DNA from 2 places in the Streptomyces sp. NPDC021019 genome. Region 2 is predicted to be linked to the other one. Evidence: riboswitches for the same ligand, from Rfam matches in the RefSeq annotation. Region 2 holds a riboswitch; the other holds the start of a gene.
What was found. A riboswitch is a leader RNA that binds a small molecule or an ion and turns the genes downstream of it on or off. The one in region 2 is predicted to bind glycine.
Positions count from the first base shown of each region.

Region 1: linked by a shared signal. The riboswitch ahead of gcvP (aminomethyl-transferring glycine dehydrogenase) and the one ahead of gcvT (glycine cleavage system aminomethyltransferase GcvT) in region 2 are both predicted to bind glycine.

Region 1 is NZ_JBIRQR010000008.1:350,004-353,196, forward strand. It holds gene gcvP (aminomethyl-transferring glycine dehydrogenase) at 1-1,817, opposite strand, end outside; glycine riboswitch at 2,011-2,108, opposite strand; gene ACH4RG_RS32605 (PRC-barrel domain-containing protein) at 2,241-2,612, shown strand; gene ACH4RG_RS32610 (DNA polymerase IV) at 2,534-3,193, opposite strand, start outside.
Region 2 is NZ_JBIRQR010000001.1:2,078,953-2,082,145, forward strand. It holds gene glyA (serine hydroxymethyltransferase) at 1-161, opposite strand, end outside; gene gcvH (glycine cleavage system protein GcvH) at 181-558, opposite strand; gene gcvT (glycine cleavage system aminomethyltransferase GcvT) at 728-1,852, opposite strand; glycine riboswitch at 2,026-2,123, opposite strand; gene ACH4RG_RS09600 (AAA family ATPase) at 2,299-2,991, shown strand; gene ACH4RG_RS09605 (enhanced serine sensitivity protein SseB) at 3,062-3,193, shown strand, end outside.

The DNA of each region.
Region 1 (3,193 bases), on a different contig from region 2:
TGCGCGGAGGACGGGATGAGGCAGACGGTGCGCTGCTCGTCGCCGTTGGCCCGGTGGTAGGCACGGACGGCCAGCAGCCCCGCGAACTCTCCCTGGGAGCCGGCGTTGGGCTGGATGGACACCGCGTCGTAGCCGGTGACCTCGGCGAGGCGCTCCTCCAGCTCACGGATGAGCGTGAGGAAGCCCTGCGCCTGCTCGGCCGGGGCGAAGGGGTGCAGCGCGCCGAACTCGGGCCAGGTGATCGACTCCATCTCGGCGGTCGCGTTGAGCTTCATGGTGCAGGAGCCGAGCGGGATCATGCCGCGGTCCAGCGCGTAGTCACGGTCGGCGAGCTTGCGCAGGTAGCGCAGCATCGCGGTCTCGGAGCGGTGCTGGTGGAAGACCGGGTGGGTCAGGATGTCGTCGGAGCGCAGCAGCCGCTCGGGCAGCGTGTCGGCGACCGTGGAGTCCAGCGCCTCGATGTCGCCCTCGGCGTCGAAGGCGGCCCAGACGGCGGAGATCTGCGCACGGGTGGTGGTCTCGTCGCAGGCGATGGAGACCTGGTCGGCGTCGACGAGGCGGAGGTTGACCCCGCGCTCCCGGGCGTCCGCGACGACGGCCGCGGCCCTGCCGGGGACGCGCACGGTCAGGGTGTCGAAGAACGCGCCGTGCACGACGTCCACGCCGGCGCTCCGCAGGCCGTCGGCCAGGATCGCGGCGAAGCGGTGGGTGCGCCGGGCGATCGTCCGCAGCCCGTCGGGGCCGTGGTAGACCGCGTACATGCCGGCCATGACGGCGAGCAGGACCTGCGCGGTACAGATGTTGCTGGTGGCCTTCTCGCGGCGGATGTGCTGCTCGCGGGTCTGGAGGGCGAGGCGGTAGGCCTTGTTGCCGTCGGCGTCGACGGAGACGCCGACGAGTCGGCCCGGCAGGGAGCGGGCGAACTTCTCGCGGACCGCCATGAAACCGGCGTGCGGACCGCCGAAGCCCATCGGGACGCCGAAGCGCTGGGTGGTGCCGACCGCGATGTCGGCGCCGAGAGCCCCGGGCGAGGTGAGCAGCGTGAGGGCCAGCAGGTCGGCGGCGACGGTGACGATCGCACCGAGCTCGTGGGCCTGCTCGATGACGGGCTCGATGGCGCGCACGGCCCCGGAGGCGCCCGGGTACTGGAGCAGGACGCCGAAGACGCCGCGCTCGGCGATCTCGGCGGGGATGCCGTCGCTCAGGTCGGCGACGACGACCTCGACACCGGTGGGCTCGGCGCGGGTCTCGATCACCGCGACGGTCTGCGGCAGCGTGTCGGCGTCGACCAGGAAGACGCCCTTCTTGACCTTGCCGACGCGCCGGGCGAGGGCCATCGCCTCGGCGGCCGCGGTGCCCTCGTCGAGCAGGGAGGCGCCGGAGGTGGGCAGCCCGGTCAGCTCGGCGACCATCGTCTGGAAGTTCAGGAGGGCCTCCAGGCGGCCCTGGGAGATCTCCGGCTGGTACGGCGTGTAGGCCGTGTACCAGGCGGGGTTCTCCATGACGTTGCGCAGGATGACGGGCGGCGTGAAGGTGCCGTAGTAGCCGAGGCCGATCATCGGGGCCAGCACCTCGTTGCGGTCGGCCAGCGACCGCAGCTCGGCCAGGACCTCCGCCTCGGTGCGCGCCGAGGGAAGGTTCAGGGCCTCCGCGCTCTTGATCACGTCGGGCACCGCGGCGGCGGTGAGCTCGTCGAGGGAGCCGTAGCCGACCTGGGCGAGCATCTTCGCCTGCGCTCCGGCGTCGGGCCCTATGTGGCGCTGCTCGAACGGAATGCCCTGCTCCAGCTGGGAGAGCGGAGTGCGACGGGGGGTCATGGTGGAGGCCTCCTGGTCTGTCACGACCTGCGAGGGGCACCACGGCGCGGGTGCCCGAACGGCCTCCCCCTCTGTCATCTCAACCTGAGAGCTTCACCGGCGCGCACGGGGGCGTGCCGACTTTCACCGTCGGTGAGGGTCGAGTCCGCCTGGGCCTGCGCCCGCACGGAATCCCCCTGCTTTCCAGAGTGACCTCGTCCGTGCGGTACGGGGGCCTGAGAGATTCCGGGGAGGAGTTGCTCCTTCGGCGCCTCCGGATTCTGCACCGGAGGACTCTCCCGCACGGGGTCAGCAGCCACAGCCAGCCTACCAGCGGCCATCGCGCCGGAGTTCTCGAGTGGCCGACGCCACGGATCTGCACTTGTGTGGTGCTGGTGGAGCGACAGCGTCCACCCTGAGCAGTTGCGACCAGTGGGAGGCACCGTGCAGACCGACATCGATCCGCGCCGCCTGATCGGCCGCAAGGCATTCGATCGCAAGGGCGCCAAGATCGGAACGGTGGATGAGGTCTATCTCGACGACGCGACGGGCGTGCCCGAGTGGGCGGCCGTCCGCACCGGCCTGTTCAGCAGGGACGCCTTCGTCCCCCTGGAGCCCAGCGAATTCGTCGAGGACGCGCTGCGCGTCCCCTTCGACCGCGCGTTGATCAAGGGCGCGCCGGACTTCGGCGTCGGCCGGCATCTCTCGCCCGAGCAGGAACTGCAGCTTTACCGCCACTACGGGCTGGACTCCTCGCCCCCGGCGGAGTCGGCGCCCGACCGGGACTTCGGCAGGCTGGCGGGCCAGGAGGAGTAGTCGGCCGCGTCACGGACGAGCGGCAGCGGGTCGGCGGGCCGCAGCAGCGGATCGTCGATGCGGAATGTCAGCACCCGGCCGGGTGCGCTCCACGGTTCCTCGAACCGGACGGTGACCCGGCCCACGCCGCTGCCCTGCACCCAGCCGTGCCCGTGCTCCTCGTGGTGCACGTCGTGCCCGGCGGGCCAGCGCCGCGCGGCGAGCAGCTCCGCGCCCTCCGGCTCGGGCTCCGTCAGCCCGTTCTCCTCGCCACCCTCCCCGGGCAGGGCCCGGTGCTCCTCCTCTGCCCGCTGAGCGAGCTCCCGGGCGTCGGCGGCCTGGGCGAACAGGTCCTCCTGCGTGTAGTCGGCCAGCCCCGTCACACCGACCCCCAGCAGCCGTACGCCCCCCGTGGTGTCGACGGACTCCAGCAGCCGCCCCGCCGCCTCACGGACCACTGTGGGGTCGTCCGTGGGGCCTCTGAGCGTCTCGGAGCGGGTCAGGGTGGAGAAGTCGTAGCGGCGCACCTTCAGCACCACCGTGCGGCCCGACCGGTCGGCGGCGCGCAGCCGCTCCACGCACCGGACGGCCAGCCGCTCCAC
Region 2 (3,193 bases):
TTGTTGGTGAGGACGGAGCCCTGTGCCTCCATGACGGCGACCGGAGCGAAGTTCTCCGAGGCGATCATTTCGAGGGTGGACTGCTGACGGTGGAGCTCGGCGTCGACGGCGGCGGCGACGTCCGGGTCCAGCTCGTGGAGGGAGGAGTTCAGAAGCGACATCAGGGGGTCCCTTAAGGTCTCAGTTGCCGGAGAACGCGGTGTACTCGTCGGCGGAGAGCAGGTCGGCCGGCTCCTCCGCGACGCGCACCTTGAACAGCCAGCCGCCCTCGAAGGGAGCGGAGTTCACCAGCGAGGGGTCGTCCACGACGTCCTGGTTGGCCGCCGTCACCTCACCGGTCACCGGCGAGTACAGATCGCTGACGGACTTGGTCGACTCCAGTTCGCCGCAGGTCTCGCCCGCGGTCACCGTGTCGCCGACCTCCGGGAGCTGGGCGTAGACGACGTCACCGAGCGCGTTGGCCGCGTACTCCGTGATGCCGATGGTGGCCACGCCGTCCTCGAGGGCCGACAGCCACTCGTGCTCCTTGCTGTACCGCAGCTGCTGGGGGTTGCTCATGACCTGAATTCTCCTGTACGCGGGGGAGTGCTGATGAACGGTGGTCTTACGGTGTGAGACGGAGGTACGTCACTTCTGTGACGTCTGCTCGGTGACGTCTGCGCGCGCGTCGTTTCGGGACGCCCGCGCGGTGCGGGAAGGCCCGGTTACCGCCGGTCCTTCCGGAGGATCACTTCTGGCGCTTGTAGAACGGCAGCGCGACGACCTCGTACGGCTCGTGCGTGCCCCGGATGTCCACGCCCACGCCCTCGGTGCCCGGGGCGGCGAAGGCAGCGTCCACATAGGCCATGGCGATCGGCTTGCCCAGCGTCGGGGACGGGGCGCCGGAGGTGACCTCGCCGATCACCTTGCCGTCGGCCACGACCGGGAAACCGGCGCGCGGGACCCGGCGGCCCTCGGCGACCAGACCCACCAGCTTGCGCGGCGGAGCGGTCTCGGCGCGCTCGGCGGCGGCGGTCAGGGCCTCGCGCCCGACGAAGTCGCCCTCCTTCTCGAACTTCACGACCCGGCCCAGACCCGCGTCGAACGGGGTGAGCGCGGTCGTCAGCTCGTGCCCGTACAGCGGCATGCCCGCCTCCAGGCGCAGCGTGTCCCGGCAGGAGAGCCCGCAGGGGATCAGGCCGTGCGGGGCGCCGGCCTCGGTCAGCGCCCGCCACAGCTGCTCGGCGTGCTCGGGCGCCACGAAGAGTTCGAAGCCGTCCTCGCCGGTGTAGCCGGTACGGGCGATGAGCGCCGGAACCCCGGCGACCGTGCCTGGGAGGCCCGCGTAGTACTTCAGCCCGTCCAGGTCGGCGTCGGTGACGGCCTTCATGATGGCGGGCGACTCGGGTCCCTGGACCGCGAGCAGCGCGTACGCGTCCCGGTCGTCGCGCACCTCGGCGTCGAACCCGCCGACCCGGGCGGTCAGCGCGTCCAGGACGACCTGCGCGTTGCCCGCGTTGGCGACGACCATGTACTCGGGGGCCTCGGTCTCGCCCAAGCGGTAGACGATCAGGTCGTCGACGATCCCGCCGTCCTCCTGGACGATCATCGTGTAGCGGGCCCGCCCGTTGCCGATGGTGGCGATGTTGCCCACCAGCGCGTAGCTCAGGAAGGCGGCGGCCTCGGGCCCGGTGACGGTGATCTCGCCCATGTGCGACAGGTCGAAGAGACCGGCCCGGGTGCGTACGGCGTGGTGCTCGTCGCGCTCACTGGCGTACCGCAGGGGCATGTCCCAGCCCGCGAAGTCGGTCATGGTGGCGCCGAGCGAGCGGTGCAGTGCGTCGAGGGCGGTAAGACGGGGGGCAGTGCTCATGGATACGGCTCCAGGGCATGACGACGTCAGGACGAATCCTCCCCATCTGTCATCGGAACCTGAGAGGTTCGCCGATAGCCCCCGACGGGGTATGCCCTGGAGGGCGCCCCGGATCAGGGGGCTCGGCTTGCACCTTGGGTGGAGCCGCGGAACGGCTCGCTTTTCAGATCTGCCTCATCCACGCGGTACGGGGCCTGAGAGATTCAAGGGAGGATCTTGCTCCTTCGGCGCCCGGCTCACACTGTGGCCGGAACTCTCCCGCGCGGATTCGAACGGCCGGTATGCAGTTGGCGGGGTCATCATCGCATGCATGGGGGGAGAGTGGGGGGTCAGGCCCCCGCGCAGGTGAAGACGGCGACGACAGGCCCTAAGCCGCTTGTGCCGCATTGCCTTTTCTTTACACTTCAGGGGCAGGCGTGGGGGACACGACGGCAGGGGGATGGGCGATGACGTTGCAGCGGTCGGCACCGACCGCGGGGGTCGCGCACGGCGCGATGCCCGCACAGCCCGGCGCTCCCGCGCGGGAGCTGCTGCCGGAGGGTGCGCCGGTGGTACGCGACCTGCGCGGGCGCACCGCCTGCGGCCCGTACAGCCTCGACCTCCCCGCCGGTGACGTCGTCGTGGTCTCCGGGCTCCCCGGCAGCGGGAAGTCGACCCTCATCCGGCGGGCCGCACAGGGCCGCGCCATCGACTCCCAGAACACCCGCGACAGCTGGGCCGCCGCCCTGCCCCGCTTACTGCCCTACGCCCTCTACCGCCCCCTGGTCCGCGCCGCGCACTACCTCGGCCTCTGGAACGCCCTGCGCTCCGGTGAATCCGTCGTCGTGCACGACTGCGGCACCCAGACGTGGGTACGCCGCTGGCTCGCCCGGCACGCCGTGAGCCGGGGCCGCACCCTCCATCTGATCCTGCTCGACGTGACGCCCGAGGTGGCACGGCAGGGGCAGCGCGAGCGGGGGCGCGGCGTCTCCGGCTATGCCTTCGCCCGCCACCGGCACGCGGTCGCCCGGCTGCTCCGCGACACCGAGCAGGGGCTGCTGCCCGCCGGCTGCACCTCCGCGGTGCTGCTGGACCGCGAGGCCGCGGGAGCGCTCGACCGGATCTCCTTCACGGCCGCCGAGGCCTCCACCGCCCGCTGACGGTTAAGGTGCTGGCCGGAGCAGAGGCCGCCGGGCGCGGCCGAGGCGGTGGAGAGAGGGCACAGAGGCAGTGGACATTCCGGCACCCGCACCGGCACACCCCCAGCAGGGGTGGCCCGCCAACGAGCTCGAAGAGGTGCTGACGGCCTCGCTCGGCGTCCCCGACGCGGGCGGCCGCCTCGTCGAAGTGCTCGGCCGCAGC